4 regions of the Paenibacillus sp. FSL K6-1096 genome follow, and region 2 is predicted to be linked to each of the others. Evidence: riboswitches for the same ligand, from Rfam matches in the RefSeq annotation. Region 2 holds a riboswitch; each other region holds the start of a gene.
What was found. A riboswitch is a leader RNA that binds a small molecule or an ion and turns the genes downstream of it on or off. The one in region 2 is predicted to bind cyclic di-GMP.
Positions count from the first base shown of each region.

Region 1: it holds a riboswitch for cyclic di-GMP, as region 2 does, so the genes downstream of both, MHI24_RS05040 (thiamine pyrophosphate-binding protein) here and MHI24_RS21455 (PA14 domain-containing protein) in region 2, are expected to answer to the same signal.
Region 3: it holds a riboswitch for cyclic di-GMP, as region 2 does, so the genes downstream of both, MHI24_RS18745 (collagen-binding domain-containing protein) here and MHI24_RS21455 (PA14 domain-containing protein) in region 2, are expected to answer to the same signal.
Region 4: it holds a riboswitch for cyclic di-GMP, as region 2 does, so the genes downstream of both, MHI24_RS14675 (flagellar assembly protein A) here and MHI24_RS21455 (PA14 domain-containing protein) in region 2, are expected to answer to the same signal.

Region 1 covers NZ_CP150274.1:1,105,712-1,113,444, reverse strand. The annotation lists gene glpK (glycerol kinase GlpK) at 1-656, shown strand, start outside; gene MHI24_RS05055 (3-oxoacyl-[acyl-carrier-protein] synthase III C-terminal domain-containing protein) at 742-1,734, opposite strand; gene MHI24_RS05050 (hypothetical protein) at 1,773-2,123, opposite strand; gene MHI24_RS05045 (carboxymuconolactone decarboxylase family protein) at 2,229-2,597, opposite strand; gene MHI24_RS05040 (thiamine pyrophosphate-binding protein) at 2,643-4,256, opposite strand; cyclic di-GMP riboswitch class I at 4,400-4,498, opposite strand; gene MHI24_RS05035 (methyl-accepting chemotaxis protein) at 5,003-6,253, opposite strand; gene MHI24_RS05030 (WYL domain-containing protein) at 6,321-7,277, opposite strand; gene serA (phosphoglycerate dehydrogenase) at 7,479-7,733, opposite strand, start outside.
Region 2 covers NZ_CP150274.1:4,861,808-4,869,540, reverse strand. The annotation lists gene MHI24_RS21460 (glycosyl hydrolase) at 1-1,008, opposite strand, end outside; gene MHI24_RS21455 (PA14 domain-containing protein) at 1,201-3,573, opposite strand; cyclic di-GMP riboswitch class I at 3,588-3,668, opposite strand; gene MHI24_RS21450 (sugar phosphate nucleotidyltransferase) at 3,817-5,190, opposite strand; gene MHI24_RS21445 (UDP-glucose/GDP-mannose dehydrogenase family protein) at 5,369-6,709, opposite strand; gene MHI24_RS21440 (glycosyltransferase) at 6,714-7,733, opposite strand, start outside.
Region 3 covers NZ_CP150274.1:4,202,590-4,210,322, forward strand. The annotation lists gene MHI24_RS18735 (ASCH domain-containing protein) at 159-581, shown strand; gene MHI24_RS18740 (hypothetical protein) at 960-1,319, opposite strand; cyclic di-GMP riboswitch class I at 1,880-1,972, shown strand; gene MHI24_RS18745 (collagen-binding domain-containing protein) at 2,053-4,749, shown strand; gene MHI24_RS18750 (alpha/beta hydrolase) at 5,214-6,182, shown strand; gene MHI24_RS18755 (HD domain-containing phosphohydrolase) at 6,679-7,733, shown strand, end outside.
Region 4 covers NZ_CP150274.1:3,307,839-3,315,571, forward strand. The annotation lists gene MHI24_RS14660 (ABC transporter ATP-binding protein) at 1-484, opposite strand, end outside; gene MHI24_RS14665 (ABC transporter substrate-binding protein) at 498-1,511, opposite strand; gene MHI24_RS14670 (isochorismatase family cysteine hydrolase) at 1,539-2,222, opposite strand; cyclic di-GMP riboswitch class I at 2,938-3,032, shown strand; gene MHI24_RS14675 (flagellar assembly protein A) at 3,144-4,751, shown strand; gene MHI24_RS14680 (DMT family transporter) at 4,842-5,759, opposite strand; gene MHI24_RS14685 (LysR family transcriptional regulator) at 5,856-6,779, shown strand; gene MHI24_RS14690 (aldo/keto reductase) at 6,792-7,733, shown strand, end outside.

The DNA.
Region 1 (7,733 bases), 3.4 Mb from region 2:
GGCTGCTCACGACGGTAGCCTGGGGTATGGGGGACGAGCTCTATTACGCCCTGGAGGGCAGTGTGTTTGTAGCCGGAGCAGCGGTACAGTGGCTGCAGGAGGGGCTGGGGCTGATAGCCGCCCCGGGAGATTCAGAAGCGAAGGCCAGTGAGGTGGAGGAGAGCGACGGGGTGGTGGTCGTACCGGCTTTCACCGGGCTGGGAGCTCCCTATTGGGATATGTATTCACGGGGAGCGATATTCGGATTAACACGGGGGACAACCTCCGCTCATCTGGTCCGGGCTACGCTGGAATCGCTGGCCTTCCAATCGCGGGACGTGATCGGAGCCATGGAGAAGGATGCGGGGATGCCGCTCACCGGCCTCCGGGTGGACGGCGGCGCTGTCCGCAATAATCTGCTCATGCAGTTCCAGGCCGACATCCTGGGCAGTGAGGTGACGCGTACCACTTATGCGGAGACCACCGCCCTTGGCGCGGCGCTGCTGGCCGGGCTGACCTCCGGAGTCTGGACCCGGGAGGAGCTGGAGAGCTTCAACAAGGCAGAGAAGGTATTCTTGCCGCAGATGGAGCCGGAAGAACGCGAACGCCGCTATCATGCTTGGCAGGATGCCGTATCGCGGACCATGGGCTGGGAGAAGCATGAGGGCAGGCTTTGAACTTATTCTTATCGGATTGAACCTATAGGTACCAACACAAACGGCCCGCTGGCAGAAATTCTGCTGCGGGCCGTTTGCGGCTGTATCAGTATTCCATTACAAAAGCAACATTCTGCCATCCGGCGCCAACCGTCCAGAACAGCACTTTGTCGCCGCGCTCCAGCTGTCCGGTCGAGACTGCTTTGTGCAGGGCAATGAACGGGCTGCTTGTTGAGGTGTAGCCGAATTCATCGCCTATGTATACGGCGGCGTCCGGGTCGATCCCGGTTTTGCCGGAGACGGCTTGAATATTCGGCAGGGACAGCTGCGAGAAGCAGGCGGCCTTCACCGATTCCGGGGCAATCCCGTTATTGCTGAGCAACGTATTAATGGACTCTGAGGCGGCATCCACACAGATCGAATCATCGAACGGAATGAACTTCACATTGAACTCTCCGGCGGCTACACCGCTGCGTCCCAGCTTGGCTAAGCCTTCTGCCGGGAACAGGGAATTGCCGTATACACAGGTATCCGTCTGGTAGATCGAGTCGATGAAGCCTACTGAATTCTCGTCACGTTCCAAGATAACTGCGGCGGCAGCATCGCCGAAGTTGGCATAGTACACGGCATCATTCTTGTCCGCATGCGGAGCAACATGATCCGAGCCGATAACCAGGGCGCGGCGGATTCGCGGATTCGCCATCATCTGACGGCTGACCTGCTCTACAGAAGCGGTCATTCCCGCACAGTTGGCGTTGCTGTCGATGCAGATCGCATGGGACGGCCCGTTAATAAGCCGGTGGATCATCAATGAATTCGTAGGAAAAATGTATTCAGGCGTTTGGCTTGCATAAGCGATCAGGTCAATGTCTGCACCGGTGAGCCCTGTCTTCTCCAGAACATTGCTCGCGGCTTCATAAGCCATCGTCAAGGAGTTCTCATCCGGGTTGTCGATGCTGTAGCGGTATTCACGGCCCAGAGTGGCCAACAGTCCACGGATATCAATGCCTTTATCATCAAAGTGCTGAATGAAGAAATCATTGCCGATTCTTGTGCTTGGATGGTAGATATCAATGTCCTTAATACGAATTCCCGCCATAGTAGACCCTCCTCAAAGTTATGATAGCGTAAGTGTGCTTAAGCCTGAACGGTGGAGGTGATCTCCAGGTTCTCAAGGCCGGCTTTGCGTCCCAGGCGGGCTAATTGCATCTTCAGAATCGGATTGTTCTCCAGGGTCAGACTTACCTTCTGGAAGCCGTCCGACTTGAACATGATGAAGCAGCCTTCCAGCAGCGGCACGACATCAGGAGCAGTGACGTTCAGCTTGCGGCAATCGATATCAAGGGCATATTCGGCCGGGTTAATCGGATTAATGGTCTGTTGATAGGCTTGGATGGATTTCAGTCCGTCCTCGTTGGAGAAGGTTCCTTCCAGTTCAATATTAATGACTTTCTTAGCAGTGTCTGTCTTCAGAACAAATTGTCCCATGTTGATCTCTCCTATATTTGAAATAACATGATAATTCAGCCGTTAAGGTATGGTTATCATGTTGCAAAACCTAAAGTGAAGTGTTGGTATGACCTCAGCGCTCTGCTATTTGATATCCTCAAGGGTATCCAGCAGCACATTGAAGGCCGAAATAACCCTTGGAGCGCCGATTACCGGCACCAGATGAAGCAGAATGCCTTTGAGCTGATCGACGGTCATGCCTACCCGCAGCGCCATTACATAATGAACGCCAAGCTGTTCATACTGGCCCATTGTGATCAGAGAAGAGATCACTGCAATCTCTTTCCAGTCTGAGCCAATCGTAGTCCGCTGAAAAATATCGCCATAGGCGTTCCCCATAATAAACTCGGCTAATTCCGGGAAATGCTCTTTGATCGGAGCCAGGGCCTTGGCCCCGTAGTCTCCGGAGAGATTGTTGAAATGATCCAGCCCGCGGTTGATGTTCGTATTCACTCGTCTGCCTCCTGATTGTAGGTTACTGGTTATGAATGGTCCGGCTTAACTGAGATCCAGCGTGCGGTGGGCAGTAGGCGGCACTTCATCGCGATCGGTCAGCAGCTCGATAACGGCTGTCCGGTTCAGAGCGAGCGCATCGCTGACTGCGGCGGCGAATTCCTCTTGCGTCTCACAGCGGAAGCCGGCTGCGCCCAGAGATTCAGCAAATTTCACAGCATCCACCGGAACCTCGTATACTGTTCCGTCAATGCGGCCGGTTGTCTTCTCCATCCCTTTCAAGGCCATATCCAGCTGCTTGTTGTTTACAACGATGAAAATTACTGGGATATTCTTGCAAACCGCGGTGTTGATTTCAGTTCCGAGCATCATAAAACACCCGTCACCGGTAATGCAGAAGACGGTCTCTTCGGGAGAGGCAGCCTTGGCGCCGATGGCCATGCCAATTGAATTGCCCATGCAGGCAAAGTAGGCATCAAATATGAAGCTTCCCGGCTTCCTGACCTTGAACCATTTCACCGCATGGAACCCGTGGCTGCCGTCATCGACAAATACTTTGCTGTGATATGGAATCAGCCCGCTCATCGAGCTCATCACCGAAGCCATGGAGAGCTTGGGCAGCTCAGGCAGCTCTTCCTGCGGACGGGGAGGAACCGGGAGCTTGCGTCTGACAACCGCAGAAGGGGCCGTCTTCTGCAGATACAGCTCCAGATTGTCCCGCAGATCGCCGCCGACATAGATGGCAGGGGAGCTGAGGATTTTGCCGACAAAGGTAGGATCTGTATCGAACTGGATCAGTAGCTTCGGATGATTCTCCGGCTTCAGATTGCAGATGGTCATATCGCTGAGCCGGGAGCCCAGTACGATATGCAGGTCACTGCTGTTCATCATTTCATCGCCGTGAGCACAGCCGCCAACTCCGACAGGACCGTGATAGAGCGGATGATCTTCCGCAATCGCGCCTTTGCCTCCGGGGGAGGTCACTACAGGGATGTTGAAGGTCTCGGCGAATTGAACCAGCTCCTTGTGTGCGCCGGAGCGGTTAACCCCTTTGCCGGCAATAATCAGCGGACTGGCGGAAGTCTGAATGGCGGACAGAACCCGTTCATAGTTATGGTAGCTGACGAGCCGCTCCCGCTCGGGCAGAACAACCCGGCACTCCTCCAGGCGCTCTGTCTGAACATCGAACGGAATGCAGAGATGGACCGGGCCTTTTTTGTCACCTAGGGCGATGGACAGGGCATGGTTGAGAATCGTACTGAAATGGTCACCCCGCTCTACCAGCTTGCTGTATAGGGTAGCCGGCCTGAACATTTCCGCCAGATCGGCCAGGTAGGATGTCGAATCCTGACACTGAGGGATGCCCAGCTCCTTAATGGACTGATGCCCGGTGATGAACAGAACCGGAAGATTATTGGCCTTGGCATGGGCGGCTGCGGTGAGCAGATTGGTTCCGCCCGGACCGGAGGTGCCGAAGGCAATGCCGAGTTTGCCGGTCTGAAGGGCGTAGCCGCCGGCTGCGAAGCCGGAGCTGGATTCATGCCTGCCGGGAATGAATTCTATACCGTAGTCAACAAGCTTAAGAGCGATGGGACAAATCGACTTGCCTATGATTCCAAAAGCATGGGTAACCCCAAGATTCCGTAATGCTTCAGCCATATAATCTGCAACTGTCTTCAGAACATCCACCCCGCAAGTTGTTAGTTTGTCTATCTAGCAATAGAAAACCTGTACTCTGAAAAAGGAGCACAGGTCTGTTGCACGAATCACCACAATAGAACGCTAATAGGCGTTCAACGTTGTTCAGCAACCTGGCTGTCATGGTCCCATTGCTGGTGAATGAGACTGTAGATCCATGGCTTTGCGTCATTTCCTTTCGGAGAATTTTGCCCGGTATGTTGTTATATATAAGGCTAAGGGGAATTTTCCTTTACAATATATTCCTAGCTCCGCTTTTGTCAATATACCCCGTGAGAAGAAGCTCGGAATTTGACGAATAATCAGGAGTTAAAACGAATAAATATTTTGATTTTCAAACTTTTGAATGAAGCGCTGTCAGGATGCCAAAAGTCTTAAAATGCAAATAATCAGTGAACCAAGGAATTATGCATTATAAGCCTTGAGACTCATTAACAAGGGGGGGTTATTAGGCTTGTAGAAGGTTTTAGCAGAGGATAGAGGGGAGGGAAGAACGAAAGTAGGGCTAAAGAATCATGCGTTTGGTGGCTGGAAAAGCATTGAGCATATAGCCTCAAAAGGCGGGCAGTCAAGAAGTACAAAGCTCATTTTTATGCGTTATGCACAATCTTAACAATTTGTGAATATTACATAACAATCTTCATTTTGGGGCAAAAAAACAGGCACATCCGCAGGTGAACCTGCAAATATGCCTGTCTCTGACAAGGCTAGAATTTGAAGATTTGAATCGTCTTCTGCAGCTGGAATACAGCCTGGGTCATCCGCTCTGTCTCATCGGCGACGGACTGCAGGGCATGAATCTGTTCGTTCATGGCAGCGGATACCTCTTCGGTCCCGGCTGCCGTCTGCTGGGTAATGGCCGAGATATTCTCGATGGCTCCGGAGATCTTGAGCGCGCTCTCCAGCATCAGGTCGCTCTCTGCCGAGAAGGAGGCGATCTGCTCGGTTATGTATTGGACGCTGTTTACGATCTGGGAGAAAATGTGGGCTGTCTCGGTAATCATCTCATTCTGCATCTGGACAACCTCTTCGTTGATGGCGATATGATCGATGGCCTGCTTGATATCCGCTTCGATGCTGCGTACCAGACCGAACACTTCTTTGGTGGATGCGGTTGATTCTTCAGCCAGCTTGCGGACCTCCTGGGCTACTACGGCGAAGCCGCGGCCATGCTCACCAGCGCGGGCCGCTTCAATCGAGGCATTCAGCGACAGCAGGTTGGTCTGCTCGGCGATTTCAGTAATGGTCTTCGTAATCATCGTAATGCCGCGGGCATTCTGTGAGAGGGCCTCGATGGTATCGGCGACCTTTTGCGTGGCCTGGATGTTCTTCCGCATCCCTTCGGCCTGGGTATCTACAGACTGCCGACCCTTCTCAACCAGTTCTAATGTATGTACAGAGCGTCTGTTCATTTCTTTGGTAGAGTTCGTGTAGTTGGAAACCTTGGTCTCTATATCCTTGATGGATTCCGTCATCCCTGCGATATCGCCGGAGATCTCATTGGCACCCAGCGCCAGTTCATTGGAGGAGGAGGCGACCTGTGCCATAACGATCTTCAAGTTTGCATTCTTGTCTTCGATGCCGCGGCTCGCGTCCATAACATGGCGGGTAATCTGGGAGGCATCCGTCAGGATTTTTTTGAGCTTGTCGATCATGGTGTTGAAGGAACGGCTGATGTCCCCCATGGACCCGGTCTCGTCGGCCCGGCTGGTGAAATCGCCTTTGGCGATCGTGTGGGTCACATTGGAGATATTATCAAATGAGGATGTAAGCGTTCTCTCAATGAAGCGCGAGAGCGGATAAGTCAGCGCAGCCAGCACCGCCACAAGGATGATGCCGACGAACAGCCTGTCCATCAGGATCAGTGTGATCAGCACCGGGACAGCGAATAAAGCGGCGACCAGGTAACAGCCGGTAACGATCTTTTGTTTCAATGACAGCTTACTCATCCAGTCCATCATGAAAAGTTCCCCCTAAAAAATTAATGTGTATTGTAATATTATAGGGGATTATAGGGCGATTGGTCTATAAGAATTCATATAATGCCGAAGCCCTACGCAGAGCCGAAGTCACAGCGGATGTCAGCTCCTCCGGTGCGGTCACCCTGATACCCGGACTGAGGGACAGAATGATCTTGCAGGCCGACTCCAGGGTATGAAATTCGGCCTCCGCCTTGATCCAGCCAGGGTCTGCAGCCGGCTCCTGGTGCAGAATGCGGACATAACGCTCCCGCTCAAGCTCCTTCATGGTGTCCGCCGTCACGAGCAGACTGGCAGGATAACGGGGGAGTGCGGATTTGAACGCGGCGGTGGACGCCTCCCAATATTCCGCCAGGTTGAAATCCGCCGGCCGTACCACCGGCTCGCCGGTGATTTCCGCCCGGGTGATCCTGGAGACCCGGTAGGTCCGCAGTCCTCCTGCGGTATCGGCGGCAACATACCAGACACCGCGTTTGGCGACAAGCCCCAGCGGCGAGATGGTCCGCTCGGCTGTGTCTTCGCCGCGTACATAGGTTATGAGCACCTGGCGTTCCTCCCATACGGCCTGCTGGAGGATGGTGAGGCAGGGATACACCTCACCGGAAGGATGCCAGCCCGCGCCGTCAATATACACCCGCTCGCTGAGGAAGCCCGTAAGCGTGGAGGGCTGACGCATTACGGCTGCCTGAAGCTTGCGGGTTGCCGAGGAGAACTCCTCCTCCATATCCAGCGCCTGCAGGATCGCCGGATCAGCGGGCAGCAGCAGCGCGGCGATCTCGCCCGGGTTCATTCCGGTCAGTGAGGTCCGGTAGCCCTCAGCCAGTCTCCAGCCGCCTTCACGGCCGCGTTCAGCCAGTACGGGGATACCGGCGGTGCCCAGCGCCTCCATATCACGGAAGATCGTCCGCTCCGAGACCTCCAGGCGCTGTGCCAGCTCGCTTGAACTGAGTTTGCCCCGGCTCTGGAGCAGCAGCAGAATAGATAACAGACGGTCAGCTCTCATCACGGCAGCCCCCTTAAACGAATAATTATATATGTCAGTGGTTGTCATATATAAGGTATATATTAATAAAGAATACGGGTTTACGCAAATGAAAGACAAGTCCCGGCGTTCCGGATTGCAGAGTAAAAGCAAAAACACTCCCCGGAGTGCAAGGCCAGCGCCTGCAATCCGGGGGAGTGTTTGATTTTGACTACATAAGAATTAATTCAGAATGATTTCCTCTGCGGTGTTGATCTCAGGCAGTCCGGCCAGCTTCACCAGAACCTCCTGCGGCACCGGCTTGTCAACAGTCAGCAGCATAAGCGCTGCTCCGCCGACGATGGTCCGGCCAACCTGCATCGAGGCGATGTTGACATCATTCTCGCCAAGCAGCGTACCGACATGTCCGATAATCCCCGGCTTATCATTATGCGAGATAACGATCTGATTGCCTTCCGGAGCGATATCCACCGGGAA
Region 2 (7,733 bases):
CTTCAGCGCATTGTTATTCTCTACCAGCATCTTGCCCCATGTCATCGTATATACCCATTTGCTTTGTTTTTGAGACAACATGACAGGGTCTGGAAGCTCTCCGCTCTCCCCAATGCCTATCGGTTTGCCGTCGGCCAGCTTCAGGAGACTGTCATAATAAGATTGCTTGTAATCATTGTTATAGATATCGGCAGCCAGAATATCCACCTTCGCAATCCCTGGGAAGTAGGCGGCATACGGCTCTGACGATTTGTTGGGGGCATTCGGATTCCATACCCACAGCAGATTGTTCAGCTTATGCGTATTCACCATACGGTCGTAGACCAGGTCCCAGAGCTTGACGAAATTGTCCTTCTGCCCCCACCAGAACCAGCCCCCGTTCATTTCATGGTAAGGCCGCCACAGGACCGGAACTCCGGCATCCCGCAGCTCGCCGAGATAGACCGCCACCTCATCGAGATCGGCAATCAGAGCCTTGTACTGCGGAGTTCCCGGAGTAACATAGGCATTAAACTTCTCCTGGCTGAGGGACATATGCACATTGGTCCATATGGGTGCGGTTCCCGGCAGCTTCTGATGGAAGGTCATAGCCACAATCCCGCCGCCCTCATGCCAGCGGATCGCGCTATCTACCACAGCCTGGCGTTGCCCCGCAATAGTCTCCTTGGACTGGTTGCCGATGGCTCCCAGTTCATAACCGTGCAGCACTGCATGATGTCCGGTTGTATTCTTGAGCTTGTTGTTGAATTCGTCGGGGCTCTCCAGGTAATCGTGCTGGCCGGAGATCATGCCTTTGCCGCTGAGATCGCGGAGATAGCTTAACAGGGCAATAGCCTCTTTGGAGGCAGAGGGGTTGATGGGCTTAGTTGAAGCGGGGACAGCTGAAGATAGTGCAGGTACCTTGGCGGCGGCAGGAACCTGGGTTCCGCTCCCCCATGGGATCAATGAAAAGATCAGGACAAGTGGCAGAAGGGTTGTATATAGCCTGTACTTACGGTAAGTGTTCAATGTTATCTCCTTTCTCCAGCCCGGTGCTTCTTGTTGTTCTAGGAGAGCTTGACGCTATCACAGCGGCTATAGCTCATTAGCCCTGCTGGTCAGCAGGGCCATTCTGAGCGGGCTTGCAGGATTTATAATTGTAACCTCTTAACCAGTATCAGCGCCATGAAAACAGCCGGCAGACCTTAAGAGCACAAAAATTTAGGAGACGGAGGGAAGAAACAGCGCGCTGGCCGGAACCGTGCCCTTGACCTGGCTGTTGCTCTCCCACATTAGACGTGCCTTCGCATCTCCCTGATTCTCGTAATACTCTACCTGAATATCATAGAGCTCACCTGCGTTCAGGCTGATGCTGCCCATGCGTTCGGTGCCGCTCTGCTTCACCCAGCTGTCGATGACCAGCTCGCCGTTAATCCGCACGCGCACGCCGTCATCGGAGTGAGTATAAAACCGGTAGGTCTCGGTATACAGCGGCTTCAGCTTGCCGCTCCATCTTACCGAGAAGAAATCGATGCTGATTGCAGCATCCGGCGAGCCTTGACGCCAGTTGAATTCAATCACATCATCGGTGCGCACCACAGCGGGGGTGCCCGTAAGCGTCATGTTATTGAAGTATTCCGCGTATAGCCCGCCCGCAGCAGGAGCCTCTGCCGGAGGAAGCTCCGGTGCTGGCGTTGGTGCTGGTGCAGGTGTCGGCGTTGGTGCAGGTGCTGCTGTCGGTGTTGGCGTAGATACTGGTGTTGGTGTAGGTGCTACAGTTGGCGTTGGTGTTGCTGCCGGCGTTGGTGTTGCTGCCGGCGTTGGTGCTGCTGGCGTTGGCGTTGGCGTCTCAAGCGTAGCTGCGTTTACAGGTTTCGAGAACAACGCGCTGGCCGGAACCGTACCCTTCGCCTGGCTGGGACTCTGCCACATCAGATGGACATTGGCATCGCCTGCGTTCTCGTAATACTCCACCTTGATGTCATACATCTGTCCGGCGTTCAGAGCTATGCTGCCTGTGCGGGCGGTTCCGCTCTGCTTGACCCAGCTGTCAATCACTGCTGTACCGTTCACCCACAGGCGGATACCGTCATCCGATGTGGTGTAGAACTGGTAAGTCTCACTGTACGCAGGCTTAATCTGGCCGGTCCAGCGGATGGAGAAGTAGTCTGTGCCAAGCGCGGCATCAGGTGTGCCCTGGCGCCAGTTGAAGCTGATGACATCATCATTGCGTACCATTACAGGCGTCCCCGACAGCGTCATATTCTTGAAATATTCTCCAAGCAGACCGCTCCGGGTGTACGCCGGTTCCGGTTCGCCCGGAGCCGGCTTCTGTCCCGGCACTGCTGGCGGCATAGCCACCGGTGCCTGTGTTGGCGTTGGTGACGGAGTCACCGTAGGCGTGGGAGACGGTGTCGGCGTCGGTGTTGGTGTTGGTGTCGCCGTCGGTAACGGTGTCGGCGTTGCTGTCGGTGACGGAGTCACCGTGGGCGTGGGCGTTGCCGTTGGTGACGGTGCCGCCGTTGGTGACGGTGCCGCCGCTGGCGCTGTCCAGCTTTTATACTGATCACGGGTTAAGGTATAGCTGTTATTCATGAAGTTCTTGATCGTAGTCGTGCTGTTGTTCTCATAGAGCATCTTGCCCCAGTTCATCATGAACACATATTTCTGCTGGGTCAGCTTCAGCTTGGAGATATTCGGCATTTCGCCATTCTCGCCGATGCCGATCGGCTTACCGGCTGCCAGCTCGGCCAGCTCATCATGATATCTGTTCAAATAGTCATTGTTATATATATCTGCTGCCAGCACATCCACTTTGTCCGCCCCCGGGTAAGTCCGTTCATACGGGTCCGAGTTCGAGTTCGGCGCATTCGGGTTCCACACCCACAGCAGATTGTTTAATTGATGAACGTTAACGAAACGGTCATACATTATATTCCATAGCGCAGTGAAATTCGTTTTTTTGCCCCACCAGAACCATCCGCCGTTCATTTCGTGGTAAGGTCTCCAGAGGATGGGGACTTTGGCATCGCGTAAGCTTTTCAGAGACACGGCCACTTTATCCAGATCGGCAATCAGCGCATTATACTGAGGGGTGCCGGGGGTCACATATTTATTGAACTCTGCCTGGCTGAGCGGCTTCTGCACATTCGACCATTCATACTTGGTGCCCGGCAGGCTCTGATGGAACGTCATGGCGACAATCCCGCCCGCTCTCGACCAGTTCGTTGCACTCCATACAATATTCTTGCGCTGAGCGGCTACTCCGCTCTCCGTCTGTCCGCCAACCGCTCCAAGCTCATAACCGTGCAGTGCCGCATATTGTCCGCTGGTCCCCTTCAGCTTGTTGCTAAGCTCATCCGGGCTCTCGAAATAGTCATGCTGTCCCGAGATAATACCGTTGCCGGATATCTCATAGAGATTGTTCAGCAGCTTGACAGCCTCTGCCGAAGCATTGGGATTCACAGGCTTTCCGGCAGCAGAAGCCGCCTTAACCGATGACGGGGCTATACCCAATCCGAGCGGTACAGCAGACACAATTACAGCCAGCGACAACACAGCGCAGAGCAAACGGGACTTACGGTAAGTTTTCACAATATTCTCTTCCTTTCGGTAGCCAGGCTGCCACTCTTGCGAAGGCCCTATAGCTTTGCGTCCCTGTCTTTCGAGCAGGTTTGCCTTTGTCGTATTGGAAGGATCAATCCCTCTTACCGTAAGTATCGTCTTTATGCAAATTTATTGTAGAGCAAACGCGAAAATTTCCGAATAAATAGTTCTGTGTACCTGTTTTGATTCCGTCACAATTGGTTAAATAGATAAGTTGGACCTATAATAGGACTATGAAATGAACTGATGCAGTTGAATATCCTCCCAATCCAGAGTGATGCGGATATTATCCTCCTCCACCAGCTCCGACCCGGTCTGCACCTCAATGAACTCCACATCGGTCAGGGCCAGGATGGCATGCTTGGTCCCCTCGGGAATGCGCACCACATCGCCCGCCTTCACATTATGCTGCTTCTCGTTAATGACAATGCTCGCTTCCCCGCTGACAAACGTCCAGATTTCACTGCGCTTGTGATGCAGCTGGTAGCTGATATTTTTGCCCTCATTGATGAAGATCCGCTTGGTCAGCACCTCATTGCCTTCATCGTACTTCACATAGTCAATCACCTTGTAGTGGCCCCAGCGGCGTTCCTCATACATCGGTCTCTGTTCAAAAGACTTCAGCACCTCCTTAATCCGCGGGCTCTCCGTCTTATGGGTCACCAGAATCCCGTCCGGGCTGGCCGCCACAATAAGATCCTTGGCCCCGATCACCGTAATCGGAATATCCAGCTCGTTAATCAGGGAGGTGCCTTCGGAGTCTGCGGTTACGAAGCCTTTGCCGACAAGATTGTTGGTCATCTCCTCGGTCAGCGTGTTCCAGGTGCCCAAGTCCTTCCAGAATCCGGCGTACGGCTGAACCACGATGTTCTCCTCTTTCTCTACCACTTCATAATCGAAGCTGATCGAGGACAGCAGCTTATACTGCTTCTGCAGCTCCTCGTAGTTCAGCGGCAGCCCTTTGCGCTGCAGGATATCCAGCAGATAGCCCAGACGGAAGGCGAATACCCCGCAGTTCCACAGGGCGTTCCGGCGGATCAGCTCCTCGGCCTGCTGGCGGTCCGGCTTCTCCTGGAAGTGGCTCACCTTCAGATATCCGCTAGCGCCCGGCTCGGCATCCGTTGGAATGATATAGCCGTATTTCTCTGACGCATGTTCGGGAACAACGCCCATCAGCGCCAGATTCGCCCCGCTCACCAGCATGGTGTTCTCCAGCTGCTGTACGGTCTCAAAAAAGGAAGACTCCACATACGGGTCCACCGGCAGAATTGCCACGGTCTCGCTTGGCGAGACGCCGGCGATGGAATACAGGTACGCTGCGGTCAACGCAATGGCCGGGAAGGTATCCCGCCGTTCCGGCTCCACGATGATCGGCACCTCGCTGCCGAGCTGGCTCTGAATCATCTCGACCTGGCTGCGGCCGGTTGCCAAGTAAGAAGACCCGGCCATGCCGTTCTCTTCGAGTTGTCTCCATACGCGCTGAACCATCGATTCCGGTTCGCCTGCCGGGCTCTCCAATACCTTCAGAAATTGCTTGGACCGTGAATCATTGGACAAGGGCCAGAGCCGCTTACCTGAACCGCCTGATAGAAGTACCAGTTTCATATGGGAACCCTCCTAAGTTTATATGTGTTGTTGCGTGAATATCGGATTGTTATTGGGATCAAAGTGCACTTATACACCTCATTCGCTCGCACGGCCCGCTAACTACGGATTCAGGTGCATTAGTGCACCTCATCGGCGCGGGGTGGCGGGGGCCCCCCGCCCGGCCGAGCGCATGGCCCTACACCGCGCCAGCCACGCTAGGCGAGTAGCCGCTGAGCCCGCCCATCTGCGGGCGGCCGACGGAGATGTATTCGAGGCCGGTGCCCTCGATCTGCTCCTTGTCGTAGACGTTGCGGCCGTCGATCAGCACCTTGCGGCGCATAGTTCCGGCCAGCACATGCAGATTGATCTCCTTGAACTGGCTCCAGTCGGTCAGCAGGCAGACGGCATCGCTGTTCTCCGCCGCCTCTTCCGCCAGGCCGCACCAGCGCAGCTGCGGGTGGTCGTATTCCCGGCGGAAGTTATCCGCAGCGATCGGATCGTACAGCTTCACGACCGCTCCCTCTGCGACCAGCGCCTCCACGATCTCGCGGGCCGGAGCCTCACGTACATCGTCGGTGTTCGGCTTGAACGCCAGGCCCCAGATGCCGATGACCGCTCCGCGCAGGCTGCCAAGCGATTCATGCAGCTTCGAGAGGATCATGAACCGCTGGTCCTTATTGACCTCAACAACCGATTTGAGCAGCTTGAACTCATAATCCACGTTGCCGGCAATCTGAATCAGCGCATTGGTATCCTTCGGGAAGCAGGAGCCGCCATAGCCGATGCCGGCCTGCAGGAAGGTCGATCCGATTCTCCGGTCCATTCCCATTCCCTCGGCTACCTCGGTTACGTCGGCTCCCACCTTTTCACAGATGTTGGCAATCTCATTAATGAACGAGATCTTCGTCGCCAGAAAAGCATTAGACGCATACTTAATCATCTCGGCGCTGCGGATATCCGTGACGAATATATTCTCCGTGAACCCTTGATGCAGCTCACGCATGGTCGGCTCAAGCGACGGATTATCCAGTCCGATAACGATCCGGTCCGGATGAAGCGTATCGCGGATGGCGGAGCCTTCGCGGAGGAACTCGGGGGCGGAGACGATATCGAAGGGATGATGGGTGTGCGAGGCGATCAGCTTGCGGATTTTCTCATTGGTGCCTACAGGTACGGTCGATTTAGTCATAATGATCTTGTAGCCTTCCATCGCCTGGGCAATCTCGGCAGCCGCGCCTTCAATGTATCTCAGATCGGCTTCGCCGCCCGGAAGGGAAGGGGTTCCCACCGCCAGAATGACGATATCTGACCGGCGGACCGATTCCTGCAGATCGGAGGAGAAGCTCAGCCGGCCCTCCCGCAGATTCATCTCGATCAGGGCCTCGATGCCCGGCTCATAGATGGGAGACTCCATCCGGTTCAGCTTCCCGATCTTTTGCTCATCCTTATCCACGCAGATGACATGATTTCCATTCAGGGTGAAGCACACGCCTGATACAAGTCCTACATAGCCGGTACCGATAACTGCGAGTTTCATACTTTCATCCTCCTCTTAGGAAATTGACGTAGGCCTGTTCCACATACTGCTTGAACCGGACCATAAACGCCTGCTCATCGAATTTGCGTGCATGGCCCATAATCTGGTCGATATCCCACGCATAGGACTCCACCTCATCAATGGCCTTAAGCAGATCATCAACCTCCTGATGCGGGAAGAAGACGCCGTTCACATAAGGAATAATCGTATCCAGCGCTCCGCCGGCCTGGTAGGCAATAACCGGTCTTCCTGCGGCGTTGGCCTCCAGCGGCGTGATCCCGAAGTCTTCCTCCCCCGGAAAAATAAACGCCCGGCACTGCGACATCAGCCCTGTCACCTCTTCATCCGCCAGCCGGCCCAGGAAGGAGACATTTCCTTTGGCCATCCCTTCCAGACGCTTGCGGTCCGGCCCGTCACCGACGATGTACAGCTTCAGACCGTTGCGGTTGAACGCCTCCACCGCCAGGTCAATCCGCTTGTAGGAGACCAGCCGGGAGACGATCAGATAGTAATCCCCGATGGTCGGGGAGGCGGTGAAACGGGCCGTATTGATCGGCGGGAAAATGACATCGGAATCGCGATGGTAATAATTCTGTATCCGCGTCTTCACCACCGAAGAGTTGGCTACGAACTGGTTGACATTTTTGGAGGTGCGCTGGTCCCAGCTTTTCAGGCGCTGCATGTAGACCTTCAGCAGTCTTTTGAACAATCCCGAATTGGACTGCCGCTCCATATATGTGTCGTAGTCCCAGGCGAAGCGCATGGGGGTGTGACAGTAACACAGATGGAAGGTGGACTCGGGCACCTGGATGCTTTTCATAAAAGCACTGCTGGAGCTTAGGACGATATCATACCCGCTGAAGTCCAGATCGCGGACCGCCATAGGGTAGAGCGGCAGCACTCCCTTGAAATTCTGCTTCACGCCCGGAATTTTCTGCAGCCACGAGGCCCGGATATCCGCATCTTTGAGGTTATCGGTCAGGCGGCTTCCGTTAAATACCGTTGTGAAGATCGGAGCCTCGGG
Region 3 (7,733 bases), 660 kb from region 2:
GCGGAAATAAGATACGTTTGTCCATTTGTTGGCCGCAGGGAGAGTTCAGCAGCTTCATGAGGGACACTCCTTCCCGGCAGTTGCCTTAAGTGTACCATCATCCCCCTGCCATTAATCCATCATCGAAGCTATTTCAAAATAAAGGAGGAAACTCATCCATGAAATGTCTCACCATCCGCCAGCCGTGGGCAACCCTGATTGCGCTGGGCGAGAAACAATTCGAGACCCGTTCCTGGTGGACGCTGTACCGCGGACCCCTGGCGATTCATGCCGGGATGCAGGTGGATAGAGCGATATGCCTGACTGAGCCCTACCGGTCGGTGCTGGCCCGCCACGGTCTTACTTCGGATGATCTGCCGACGGGAAGCATTATTGCAACCAGCCGTATAGCCGATTGCCTAGAAGTTACATCTCATGAGGTACAGCAGGGCTGGCCGGGCGGGAATGAATATGTGTTCGGTGATTATACGGAAGGACGGTTTGCCTGGAAGCTGGAAGAGGTGGTTCCGCTAGTTCATCCGATACCTGCCAAGGGACGTCTGGGCTTCTGGGAATACCCTGTACTTGAAGAGGACATGTGAGTTACCGGCAGCGGTTCATGTATTTTTTTGGCGGGATTAGCCGTTGGCGGGTATAATAAGGATATTCGGCGGTAAATCCTCTTATATATAGAGTAACAGATTCTGCGGCAGATGCCGCTGGAGCCTGAGGAGACGGCCGGGAAGGAGCGTATGCATCATAGATGGGTAGCCTTCTGATTGCATGGCTTTGTATGCTTTGTTTGTACCTTGTGTTCAAGGATCAGGTAAGCCGTAAAATTCTTTACCCGGTAGTTGCGGCAGTGATCTGCGGCACGCTGGGGTTTTGGAAAGTATTGATGTAGCTGTATGCCAAATGTTCTTGTGGTGAAGTCCTGCCTTGCGGCAGGCTTCTTTCTTTGGCCCAATTCTTGAAAAAGCTCACCCCAGCCCGTCCAGCCCCAGATATCTGCGCATGTGCAGGGTGGCTTGGGCGTTAATAACATCATCCAGCAGCAGCATCCGTTCGTGGTAGCCCCGGCAGATGTATTTGGCTTCGACGCCGGCCTCCAGCCGCTGCTGCTCGTAGACCTTCAGCCTGCGGGCCCGCATCCCGGCACGAACCTCCTGCAAGTCAGCCGCCGCCGCGTGAACAGCAGACTGGATGACCTCTAGATAAGGAGCGGGTGTGCGCAGCTCCAAGGACATGACGGAAGCATCGTGTTCGAAGGCGGATAGAATCAGCGGCAGCAAAATATAGGATTTGACCAGCATATTGTCCTGACTGTCTGCTCTATGCATCGGACTCAACCTCTCTATAAGAACATGTATTCCCATTCTAACGCAAAGTTCAAAAAATAATCAATGGGTTTTATCAAACAACCCTATCAATGTGACATAATTCACAAAATAAAATAAAGAATTGCTTTATATTAAATTTTAGATATTAAAGATTAAAAATAAAGCGTTCAAAGGAGAATGGAAATGAGTGTTGATGGAAGTCTCCGCCGTGGTCTGGTCTTCGGGTTCCTGCTCAGCATACCGCTCTGGATGTCCCTGCTTGGCTGGCTTCAACTGCTCTAGGACATATGGACCAAAATTTGATATTTAAAATTTACAATTTTATAGATGGCCTCTGCTCTCTTACGGCTGCATGCAGAAAAGAAAGACTGTGCCAAATCCTTGCGGGGCAAGGGGTTGTCCCGTGAAGTTTTCGAAAAAAACAGGTAAATATCTCCTTGGAATGGATTGACAAAAGGGCTGCAAACCAGCTAAACTTAATTTAGTTCAAAAGTAACAAATGTCATAGACTCGCTCAGCATGAATACATATGTAATGACAAATGCATATGCATATCCAATCATGTACAAACGCAAACCGTATCGAAAGAACGGGACGCAAAGCCTGGAATCTACAGCCGCGCAAGTTGTGGCTAAGGTCGTCCGGCCGCCGTGAAGCTAACCCTTCGTGGCGGTCTTTTTTTGTTATAGTTCTGCGAGAGATTCATAGATTAGTTAATAGGAGGTGCAGACTATTGAAAAAAAGTATACGCAAAACAGCCGCTGTCTTTCTGGCAGGCGTAATGGCCCTGTCCAGCGTTGTCATCTGGGGGACAAATATAAGAGCAACTTCCGGAGCGCCGTACACTCCCGCGGGTGTTTTGGGGGTTGCGGGGAATTTTAATGCTTTTATCTTCGGGGATTTCGCACAAGAGAATGACCAAATTGAGGGGCGTCTTGCGGCCGGGGGGAATATTACTCTAACAGGGGGATATGGAGTAGCAAGAGCTTACAGGGATGCTTCACCCACGGATGTGCTCGTTGCCGGCAAGAAGTTCACCCACTCGGGCAGCGGAGAAATTTACGGAAATGTCGTGTACGGGACCAGTATTTCCGTTAATGAACCTAGTGTGAACATCAAGGGGGCGAAGAAGCAGGGGAGCCCGATAGATTTTGCAGCTGAACAGCAGGCGCTAATCTCCCGCTCCGCAGAGTACGGGGCATTGTCCGACACGGTGGCGATTGACAACAATGGTTACGGGACGCTTAAGATCAAAGCGCCGGATGCCTTCAACGTCGTCCATGTGGATGCCGCTACAATGGCGAAAACCAACTATATTGAGTTCGACATCGCTCCGAGCGCCACGTTGATTATTAACATAAGCGGGTCTACAGTCAATGTGCCGAGCTTCGCGATGAATAACGGCAAGCCCCGCCAGGTATTATTCAACTTTTATCAGGCTAGTCAGGTCAATATCGAATATACCTCGTTCTTGGGGACAATTCTCGCTCCTAGAGCTGACGTTCATTACAAAGGAGCAGAGCTGTACGGGACATTGATTGCCAAAAGCTTCACTGGCGGAGTTGAAATGCACCTTGGACCGTATGAGGGAGAGGGGCCGCCGCCGAGTCCGACGCCTACTGTGACACCGACACCGACGGCAACACCATCACCAACGCCTACGTCGACCGCGACACCGACGCCAACGCCAACAGCAACACCAACGCCAACAGCAACACCAACACCAACAGCAACACCAACACCAACAGTAACACCAACGCCGACGCCAACAGCAACAGCGACACCAACACCGACGCCAACACCAACGCCGACAGCAACAGCGACACCAACACCGACGCCAACACCAACACCAACGCCAGAACCGACACCAACGACGGAGCCGACACCAACGCCAACGCCAACGCCAGAACCGACACCAACACCAACGGCGGTGCCAACACCGACGCCAACACCAGAGCCGACACCAACGCCAACGGCAGTGCCGACACCAACGCCAACGGCAGTGCCGACACCGACGCCAACGGCAGAGCCGACACCGACGCCAACGACGGAGCCGACACCAACGCCAACGCCAGAACCGACACCAACGCCAACGGCAGTGCCAACACCAACGCCAACAGCGGTGCCAACACCGACACCAACACCAGAGCCGACACCAACACCAACGGCGGTGCCAACACCAACGCCAACACCAGAGCCGACACCAACACCAACACCAGAGCCGACACCAACACCAACGGCGGTGCCAACACCAACGCCAACACCAGAGCCGACACCAACACCAACGGCGGTGCCAACACCGACGCCAACACCAGAGCCGACACCAACACCGACCGTGACACCGGGACCAACGCCAACACCAGAACCGACGCCGACGCCAACACCGACACCAGGACCAACACCAACGCCAGAGCCGACGCCAACGCCGACACCAGGACCAACACCAACGCCAGAGCCGACGCCGACGCCAACACCGACACCGGGACCAACACCAACACCAGAGCCGACACCAACACCGACACCAGGACCAACACCAACACCAGAGCCGACACCAACACCAACGCCGACACCAACAGCGACGCCAACGGTAACACCGACACCAACACCAACGCCGACACCAACAGCGACGCCAACGGTAACACCGACAGCAACACCGACAGCAACACCAACGGCGACGCCTACGGCAACACCAACGGCAACACCGACAGCGACACCAACACCAACAGCGACACCGACAGCAACACCAACGGCAACACCAACAGCGACACCGACAGCAACACCAACAGCAACGCCAACGGTAACACCGACAGCAACACCAACGGCAACGCCGACAGCGACACCAACGGCAACGCCGACAGCGACGCCAACGGCAACACCGACAGCAACACCAACGGCAACGCCGACAGCGACACCGACAGCGACACCAACAGCAACGCCGACAGCAACACCAACGGCAACGCCGATAGCGACACCAACAGCGACACCGACAGCGACACCAACGCCAGCGCCAACACCAGTGATACCGGCGTCAACACCAAACCCGGGGCCGCCGTTTAGCTTCCCGACAGTGCCTACGCCGACACCGATTATCGGGTTCATCGTGAACAGTAGTGAGGTGGCGCTTGATGATGATCCGCTGCCGCTTGGACCTGTAGCAACACCTGCGGCAACACCGGGACCAACGCCTTCGGCAAAGGTATCTACAGCCGCAGTAACACCTGCACCAACAGCAACGCCAATACCGGCAACGGAAGTCATTCTTGCGGATGACGAAGTTCCGTTGGGCAGTGTATCCGCAGATACGGTTGCAGGCGGCACGCTGCCTAAGACGGGTGAATCCAGTCCGGCACCGTACTATTTCACCGGTCTGGCACTGGCTGTTCTGGGAGTAATCCTTAGAACGGTGACCAGAAGCAATAGACACAAGTAAAGAACCAGCATTATAGTTCCAACTGGCAAGGGCTGTTTCCCGGAGAAGACGTTCTCCTGGAAGCAGCCTTTTATTAATTAATAAGGAGATGGCGGCTCGTGGCCAAATGTAATCGAAAAACCGAACACATTCGGTGCTGCGTGGGCGCGTGGTCCAAATGTAATCGAAAAACCGAACACATTCGGCGCTACGTAGGCGCGTGATCCAAATGTAATCGAAAAACCGAACACATTCGGCGCAGCGTGGGCACGTGGTCCAAATGTAATCGAAAAAACGAACACATTCGGCGCTGCGTGGGCGCGTAGGCCAAGTTCGCGGGCAAGTGTATGTGCTGGTGTTAAGACGGCGGCCTGCCCGATTTCTTAGTTGACCCTTGACCGTGCTATACTAACCTCAAAATGAAGGTCAGGCAGTAACTTGCATTCCGTATAGGGAATGGCTGCTTGCCGGGAGGAGGAACGCCGATGTGGAGTATATACGTGCTTGCGGCGCTGATTGTGATCGTCGGGGGCTTGGCGTATGCCGGTAATTATTTATATGGAGTCGCCATTAAGCGGGCACCCAAGGAATTCCTGGGCAAGACTCCGGACCTGAAAGCCGATCCTCCGGTGGCCGGGGCTTCCTGGGCAGAAGGAGCGCAGTGGGTGGCACAGCACAGCTTCCGTGAGGTGGAGCTGACGTCTGAGGACGGTCTGAAGCTGCAGGGGTATTATCTTGCCTCGGAGCGCGCCGCAGGGCGTACCGTTATTATTGCCCACGGGTATTCCGGCAAGGCTAAGGATATGGGAGCTACGGCCAAGAATTACTATGACAATCTGGGCTATAATGTGCTGCTGCCTGACGCCCGGGGCCACGGCCGGAGTGAAGGCAATTATATCGGCTTCGGCTGGCCGGAGCGCCGCGATTATCTGCAGTGGATTCAGTTTGTGCTGCAGGAGAACGGCCCGGAGGCGCAGATTGTGCTGCATGGCGTATCGATGGGCGGGGCCACGGTACTGATGACGGCCGGTGAGGAGCTGCCTTCCCAGGTTAAAGCGGTGGTTGCCGATTGCAGCTACACCTCGGTGAAAGCGCAGCTGACCTACCAGCTGAAGCGGATGTACCATCTCCCGGGCTTTCCGTTTGTGCATATTGCGAGCTTCGTGACCCGGCTGAAGGCCGGTTATACCTTCGGGTCCGCCTCAGCGCTGAAGCAGGTGCGCCAGGCCCGGGTGCCTATACTGTTCATTCATGGAGATGCAGACAAGTTCGTGCCTTTTGCGATGATGGATGAGCTGTATCAGGCCTGCCGGAGTCCGAAGGAGAGGCTGGTGGTGCACGGGGCGGGGCATGGTCTGTCTTATGACACGGACAAGGATGTATACATCCGCACTGTAGGCGAATTCGTGGAACGTTATGTCCACAGCCCGGCTGCGGCTGAATTCTTACATTAAAGGCCCTGAAACGTAGACGCGCCCGGTATCCGCAGACAGCGGGTACCGGGCGCTAATTATGTTCCACACATGGGGCCTCTCCCTGACAACAGGGGAGCAGCAAGCCATGTTTATTCGGTATATTCATCCCCCGCCGTCCGTGAGCGTGACGGGTGTCGTTGTTCCTTGTTATTTCCAGCAGCCGTATGGGCGAGAGCAATCCTTCCAAAACGACAAAAGCCCTACCTCTCTTTTGTCCTTGCGGCTCCTAGGCCGCGCCAGTGTGAATCGGAATACTATATTCGAATTTAGTCTCATAAAAAGGAAGAGTCCTGCAAGAAAACGTAAGATTTATTGTCCAAACCGCCGATAATAAAAACAGGTGATTCATCGGCCTGACATCTTCTTGATGGGGATAAACATACACGATAACAAAAATATTACTATATTATAGCATGGAATTCATATAAACACAACTGGATATTGAGCCAAGGCTAGGACGGAAATGAGGGCGCAGATGAGACTATACAGAAGATTTTTGAGGAATCAGGTCCGTAACTACATATTTGGCTCTGCTGTGGCTGTGCTGGCTGTCGGGAGCCTGATCATGCTGTCTTCGCTGGAGATCAGCCGGGCGGAATATATCCGCCTCCTGCTTGTGTTGGCCTTCTCATTCATCATCATGGCCGGTACGGAGATAGTCGTCTTCGTGAACCAGATGAGGCCCATACGGGCGGCATTGCTTGAAGAGAACAGTACACTCCCCATACTGGAAAAAGCCTATCTGCATACTCACCAGCTGCCGAGGCGCGCCGTTCTGCGGATTATGGGCCCGCATCTTCTCGGATTGTCCCTGCCGGCTATACTGATTACGTACTGGATGATCTACAGCGGCTGGGTTACGTTCCCCTATGTCTATCTGATTCTGGGCATGTGCGGAGCGGTGCTTATCGCATCCATGCATGCACTGATTGAATTCTTCCTGACCTGTACCGCCATCGTTCCGCTCATTAAGGAATTCAGGAACCGTGCGCTGGAGCGGCATGGTGTTGATTTCTCGCTGGAGGGCCATGTATTTGTGCCTATCCGCCCCAAATTTCTAATCAGCTGCATGCTGATCGGCACCTTTCCGCTGTTCCTGTTCATCATGGCCACCCATATCCGCTTGAACGGCAGCGGTACGGCGATAGCGGTTGTGGGCCTTCAGAGCTACTGGGCCTGGGCAGGCATGGTGCTGCTGATCGGGACCCTGTTCTCCTCCATCGCCGCCTGGCTGCTGACGGGCAGTGTGCAGCATCCTATTAATGAACTGTACCAGGCCATGAACCAGGTCAAGGATGGCCATCTGGTCCAGGTGCAGGATGAGTATTCCGATGAATTCTCGAAGCTGGTAGCAGGCTTCAATATGATGGTCCGCGGGCTGCAGACTCGGGAGATGCAGAGCAGGCAGCTGCTGGACAGCTATTTCTCCACCCTCGCCGTGGCGCTGGATGCGCGTGATCCCTATACCGCAGGCCACTCGCTCCGGGTTGCCGAGTATTCAGTCATTATCGGGCAATTGGCGGGAATGAC
Region 4 (7,733 bases), 1.6 Mb from region 2:
GGGCAATCGCCGCCCGCTGCTGCATCCCGCCGCTGAGCTGATGCGGGTAATGGTTCAGGTAATCCTGCAGGCCGACCAGCCGCAGGGCGCTTTCCGCCTTCTCCCGTGCTTCGCTCTTACTAAATTTCTTCTTCTCGCCCAGCTCCAGCGGCAGCATGACATTCTGCAGCGCACTGAGCCACGGCATCAGGACCGGCTTCTGAAAAACCATGCCCAGCGACAGATCAGGCGAGGAATAAGCAACCTCCCCGCCCGCTTCCGGGCTTAACAGCCGCAGCATCAGCCGCAGTGTCGTAGATTTCCCGCAGCCGCTTGGCCCGAGAATGGAGATGAACTCATTCCGGTACACATCGAGGCTGACATTATTGAGAACCGGTACATCTCCGAAGGATAGGGAGCAATTGCGCAGAGAGAGCATGACCTCGCGGGCATCGGGATTCTGCACGGGGGCAGAATCCGTCTTACGTTGGATCGCTGTTGTCATCTTCGGTCCCTCCTTAGTTCAGATACTCGTTGGTGAATAATGCGCCCAGATCCTGTTCTTTTTTGACAAACTTCAGGTCGATCAGATTCTCCTGCAGTGTCTTCCAGGCGTCCTCATCCATCGAGCCCAGCGGCAGCTTCTCCGGCTCCAGCAGCGGAATGCTGGCCTTCATCATACTGACCTCATGCTTCAGATCGAGCTTCTCCCCGTATTTCAGGCCGAACTCTGCCGCTTCCTCCGGATGCTGCACCGCGTAGTCCCAGCCCTTCATCGAGGCCTGAACGAATCCCCGCACCATCTCAGGGTCCTTCTTGATCACCGATTCGGTGGTAAACAGCGTGTCTGCATAGAAGTTGATGCCGTAGTCGTTCGGATCAATAATATTGACTTCCTTACCTTGCTCCTCTACCGCCAGCACCTCATTAATTACATAGCCGGGCCAAGCCTTGACCTGTCCGGTCAGCAGCGGACTGAGGTCATATTTGATCGGCATCTCTTCAATCTGCGACGTTTCGATGCCTGCGCTTTTCTCCATGGCCCGGAAGGTCAGCTCTTCATTGCCGCCCAGCTTGATGCCCACCTTCTGGCCGACCAGGTCGTCCATCGTCTTAATGCCGGACTCCTTGAGCGCGAACATTACGAACGGGGTTTTGCGGTAGATGGCCGATAATGCGGTGACCGGCACGCCCTTTTCTCTGGCGATAATGATCTGGTCCGCTCCGGTCACTCCGAATTCCTCACTGCCGGAAGCGACCATCTGCACCGCCGGGAAATCCGAGCCCCCCGGGCGGATCTCGACATCAAGCCCTGCTTCCTTATAGAAACCCTTCTCTACCGCGGTATAAAAACCGGCGAACTGTGCCTGATGAATCCACTTCAGCCGGAGCACCACCTTTTTCAGCTCACCGGAGCCTTCCGCTCCCTGGCCTTCGGCCTTCTCTGTCCCTGCATTATTGCCGCAGGCTGTCAGGAGCAGCAGCAGTGAAGTTAACAGCATAAACGCTTTGGTTCTGGACTTGTTCCACATGATGATTCCCCCAATTTATGAAGTAGTTTAGTATTGCTCCAGTGCCCGAAGCACTGCCTGCGAATCGCTCACACTGCCGAAGACGCCGCCCTGCATTTGAACCATATTCAGTGCCGCCAGATGATTCGCTTCATCCGTAGCACCCGTGCAATCCGACAGAATCAGGCACTCGTACCCGCGGTCATTGGCTTCCCGCATCGTGGTGTGCACGCAGACATCGGTGGTGATTCCGGTCAGAATCAGATGGGTAATGCCTTTATTTTTCAGGATCAGGTCCAGGTCTGTGGCATAAAAGCTGCCTTTGCCCGGCTTGTCCACAATGTACTCTCCTTCGGCAGGGGCCAGCTCATCGATGATCTGCCAGCCGCGTTCGCCCCGCACCAGGATACGTCCCGCCGGTCCCTCCGAGCCGATCTCGGCGCCGATCTGTTTACTCCGCCACCGTTTGTTCGCCGGAAGATCGGACAGATCGGGCTTGTGGCCCTCCCGGGTATGAATCACGGTGAAGCCTTCAATCTCCCGGATGCGGGCCAGCAGCCGCTGAATCGGCGGGATTGCTCTTGCCGTCAGCGAGAGGTCATAGCCCATTCTGTCCACGTAACCGCCTTTGCCGCAGAAATCCGTCTGCATGTCGATAATCATCAGTGCCGTCTTCGCCGGGTCAAGCGTACCGTCATACGGCCAAGTGTAGGGTGCTGCTGCAATCTGCATGGTTCATGCTCCTCTCCTGTTGCCCTGTCTCTATTAATGTTAACTTTATTAACATTTATTTATGTTTCTTTGGTATGAGTTAGATTATATTACAAAGAATTTAGAGTGTCTTCGTTTTTATTACGAAATATTAAGATAAAAATTTGTGTTTATTAACATAGTTAACACATAAGTGACATTTAAAAGGTGTGAATCACCCCGTTTACGGTCGCTTTCTACCTTTCGCGCGCATCCGTTACCTCACACCCATATCTGCCCCTCGTATCCCGCGTCTGCCCAATGTGATCGGTTTTTCGATTACATTCCGCTCCATAGCCCCGCGTTTGCCCAATGTGATCGGTTTTTCAACTATATTCCGCCCACACACCCTCTTGCCCTCCAATGTGATCGGTTTTTCGACTACATTCCGCCCACACACCCCGCGCCAGCCAATTGTGATCGGTTTTTCGACTACATCCGGTCTGCACGCCCCCATCGCCGCCCCGCCGTCTTCCATAAGCTGTAAACGCTGGGAAACCAGTTTTTCTGAAAAATTAGTGTTGCAGATATTACGAAACTTGATAAATAGGCATAATATAGTTGAAAAATAGCTCTTTAAGTACTAGAATTAAGCTTGTTTGCAGAAGTTAATATAACGAAGGAACCAGTTTCAGCTCTTTTTGTCGATTACAGTCGATCCATAAACTCCCTCATACAGTGTGTATATCATTGATCTATTTCTAAAAGGCAAACTTCCCGAAAGGGCAGGACGCAAAGCAATGGGCCTAACAACGCAGTCGTAACCGCGTTCATGGTCGCCAGGCCGCCAATAGAGACCACGTAAGCCGGCTGTCTTACGGGAGTGTGCTCCCGCTTCCAGGCTTTATGATGTTCTTGTCTGTACGAATGCCATTGATTATACGAAAAAGTGAGGTAACTATAATGCCGCAGCAGTTCATCGAACCAAAACGATATGAATTCGTGGAGTCCCTGATGCTTGAGCGGGGCGGTCTGCTGGATTCATTCTCTGTAGAGGGCCGAGCTTCTGACGGGACTAATGGAGATAAGAATGGAATCATCCTCGTGCAGAACAACCAGATTTTCATCACTCCCCCGCTGGCTGGCGGTATACCCGCCAGAATCTCTGCTGTTCACCCTGTTGTCCTGAAAATTAACGGCAAGACCGTCACAGAACCGACCGAGGTAACCGCAGCAGATGATATTACCTGGGAGATCTGCGAGAAGCCGCAGTATCAGATCACTGCCTCCCCGGACAAGCTCAAAGTCTATTTCACCCTATACCGCGCAGAAAAGTACGCCTGGAATCTGGTCAACTCCCCCGCTGCCTGCGAGGCGGTCGTCCGCGCCCGGCCCAATCCGGCGGCACTGTTGTCCACACTTACTATAGAACAGATTATCGCTTCCCTGGATAACCGTTATATCCTGCGCAACCTGAACATCCCGGCCCTGTACGCAGAGCTTGAGAACCCTACCTATCTTCCGGTCTGCATCGCCGAAGGGCGGGCCCCGCGGCCCGGCAAGGAATCGCGGCTGGAGTTCACGCTGCCGGAGCATACGCTGGCGGGCAACGGAATGCTCCAGGCGAATCACGGGGAGGAAGCGGCAGACCCGCTGGAGTATCTCCGCTTCCCCGGAGCCCCCTTCGCCTGGGAGGGCGAGGTCTTCGCCCGCAAGCTGCCGGCCGAAGACGGCATTCCCGGCTTCGATACAGACGGAGGCGTTCTGCCTCCGCCTCCGCCGCAGGATATCACCGTTACCGCAGGAAAGGATGTCCGTCTCCTGCCCTGCGGCAGCATTATGGCACTGCATTCCGGCCGTCCCCGGATCTGCGGAACAGGCGGCAGCGTCCGGACCTGCGATTTCCCGCCGGTCCGGCTTATGGCCCCGGAGATGATTGAGGAAGCCGGGGACTTCCTGTTCGCAGGCGATATCATTGTAAATGGAGATTTGGAAGGGCCAGCATGTATTGAGGCGCTGGGGAACGTGTATATCTATGGCTGCGTAAGCAAGTCTACCATTATAGCAACCGGGAGCATCTATATAAGCGGCCACGTTACCGGCAGCAGCCTGTACGCCGGACTGGCCGGAGTGCAGCAGCACCGCCTGCACCGCCTCTCCAGTCTGCTGCTGGCCGAAGCGGAAGGGCTGCGGGAAGCTGCGGGGCAGTTGGCCCGGAATGTAGAGGCCCGTCAGCAATCCGTAAAATACGGGCTGGTGGTTATGCTGCTGCTGGAGGACAAATACTGCCACTTTGGAGGCATGATTGATGGACTTCAATCCGCACTGGCTGTGATGAAAGGGGAGTCTGCGCCGGATACGGCCCAGCTCCGGCAGATGCTGGAGATCTTCGCCCATCCGGGCCAGTTCACTGAACATATTACAGATAGCCTGCTGGGCAGTCTCACCAAGCTGCTGCGCAGACTGGCCGGAGCTGTCGAGCAGCTTCAGGAGGAGCATGCGATGATCAGTCTGGCCGGCTCGCAGGACAGCCGTCTGGAGCCGGACGGAGCGCTGCTTCTGCGCGGGTGACAGCGGGCAGTAATGATCTGAGTCTGCTACAGCCTATCTATTCTCTGAACCAAGAAACGGCTGCCCCCTTCTCCAGGGAGCAGCCGTTTCTTAGTCCTTGCCTGTTTCTGTTACCGGGGACTGCACAGCTTGCCTTGCGCTCCGGCCTATTCTGGCATTCACCAGGATAATACTGCCTACAATCAGCAACATGCCGATAACCAGATTCACCGTAATCTGCTCATGCATAAGAATTACACTTGAGCCGATCGATACCAGTGGAATCAGGAAGGTGAACGAACCCACCTTGCCCGCTTCCCCTTCATTGATGAGCTTGAAATAGACCATCCACCCAAGCGCGATCACAAACACCGCAATGAACAGTGTATTCGCTACAAAGGTTCCGCTCCAGTTAATATCACTCCAGCTCTCCGAGACGGAGCCTGCCGCCAGCAGGATAACTCCGCCGATCATGATCTGCATCGCTGTCATCCACAGCATATCGACCCGGACCGCATTGCGTTTGGTGTAGACCGTCGCCAGCGCCCAACTGACCGCACTGGCTAAGGCCAGCAGTACACCGACCGCCGAGATACTGCCAGTCAATCCCCCAATACTTAATGAACCGACCCCAAGGAATCCGATGACAAGCCCGGCAATCTTAAGCCCGTACATCCGCTCACCCAGCCAGAGCCAGGCAAAGATCCCCAGCAGCACCGGCTGCAGGAATACAATCGCCGAGAATAGCCCTGACGGCACATACTGCAGGCCAACCGTCTGAAAGCCATAGTAGAAGACTATACTTAGGAAAGCAGACGTCAGATAGACTGGCCAGAGCTGCCGGAAATGCAGCCGCCTCCAATTCGGCATGGCGGCAAGAATCAGCAGAATACCGGCAATGACCGTACGGATGCCGGCAAACAGCAAGGGCGGAGCGTAGGTTAAGGCTATTTTGGAGAGCGGCCAGTTAATTCCCCAGACCAGAACCAGGAAGATTAACAAGCCTATCGTTTGGTTTCGCTTCTGCATTCCTTCACCCCTTGCCTTGTTTTCTTATCAAATGATACAATAGTTCTAGTCATAATTGAAATGAATAATAATCATGAGGGGCATAACAAATAAGATATGAACAACACTCAGATTCGTCTGTTTGTCTTAATCGCCGAGAGCCGCAGCTTCACCAGAGCCGGCGAGGAGCTGAATATGACCCAGCCTGCGGTCAGCCGGGCCATCTCCGCCCTTGAAGCGGAGCTGGATGTGAAGCTGCTGGTGCGTGACCGGCGCAACGGGCTGATGCTGACCGGTATCGGCAAGCGGATTCTGGTCATCTGTCGCAGCATTCTCAGCGGCCTCGACAAGATTGACCAGGAGATCGCCGCCGAGAAGGGGCTGGAGAAGGGCCACATCCGCATTGGCGCTTTTCCGGTTGCCGCCGCTTATTTTGTCCCGAAGATCATACGCACCCTCTCAGCCCGGTACCCCGGCATCGGGATCAGCCTGCATGAAGGCTCGGTTGCCGAGGTGAAGGAATGGCTGGCCTCACGCTACATTGACATAGGTCTGGTGATTTCTCCAGGGGAAGAGTTCGATGCCGTGCCCCTGTTCCGGGAGAAGCTCTACGCCGTGCTTCCCCGTGAGCACAGGCTTGCGCAGCACCCGGTTATTAGTGTGAAGGAGTTGGAAGACGAGCCTATGCTGCTCTGCAGGTCAGGCTATGAGCCTCCTGTTGTAGAGGTATTCCGCAGAGCCGGCAGCACAATGAACGTGAAATTTGAAGTGAGCAGCTACCCTACCTCGTTGAATATGATTAAGGAGGGACTTGCTGTCGGCGTCATGTCCCAGCTCTCCCTCCTGTCACTGCCGCCGGATGTCGTCGTCCGGGAGCTTGCTGAGGGGGCTTACCGTGATATTCACCTGGCTGTCCCTTCCCTGCAGGAGGCCTCGATTGCCGTACAGGTTGCGATAGATACCGCAACGCAGCTATTCTCCGGTACAGAGGCTCCATTGCCGTCCCCGGCCGGAGGTGCAGGACACACTACTATGACCTGAGGAGTGATTATTATGCAATATAACCGTCTGGGACACAGCGGGCTGCAGGTATCCGCCCTGGGCCTGGGAACCAACTCGTTCGGTAAACGGGCTGACCAGGAGACCTCAATCCGCATCATCCACACCGCCATGGATCAGGGAATTAACTTCATCGATACGGCCAATATCTATGCCGGCTCCGAATCGGAGCGGATCATCGGCCTTGCGCTCGAAGGCAGGCGCCAGGAGGCCGTGCTGACGACCAAGGCCGGTCTTCCGAAGCATGACGGCCCCGGCGGCAGCGGCTCCTCCCGCCGCCATCTGATGCAGGAGCTGGAGGGCAGCCTGCGCCGCCTGAAGACCGACTATGTGGATCTGTATCAGATCCATACCTTCGATCCCTATACCCCGCTGGAGGAGACGCTCCGCACGCTCGATGATATGATCACAGCGGGCAAAGTGCGCTATATCGGCGCCTCCAACTATGCCGCCTGGGAGCTGATGAAGGCGCTCGGCATCAGCGAAGCCCGGCACTGGGCCAAGTATATATCCATCCAGTGCAGCTACTCGCTGGCTGACCGCACCCCGGAGACCGAACTGCTGCCATTGTGCCTGGATCAGGGCCTTGGGATCATCCCTTACTTCCCGCTGGCCGGAGGCATTCTCACCGGCAAATACGCTTCCGGCGGCAGCGCTCCTGCTGCTTCCAGAGCAGTCACCGATCCGAACTTCCGCCGCTTCCTGACCCCGGAGCGAATCTCGCTTGGGGAGCAGGTTCAAGCAATAGCGGAGGAGCTGGGCACAACACCTGCGGCACTGTCCCTGGCCTGGCTGATGAACCGGCCCGCCGTCTCCACGGTGATTGTCGGTGCCACCCGCGCGGAGCAGGTGCAGGAGAATCTGCTCAGCCTCTCCGTCCAGCCGGACGCAGCGGCGCTGGAGCGGCTGGAGCAGGCCAGCGCCGCCTTCCGCACC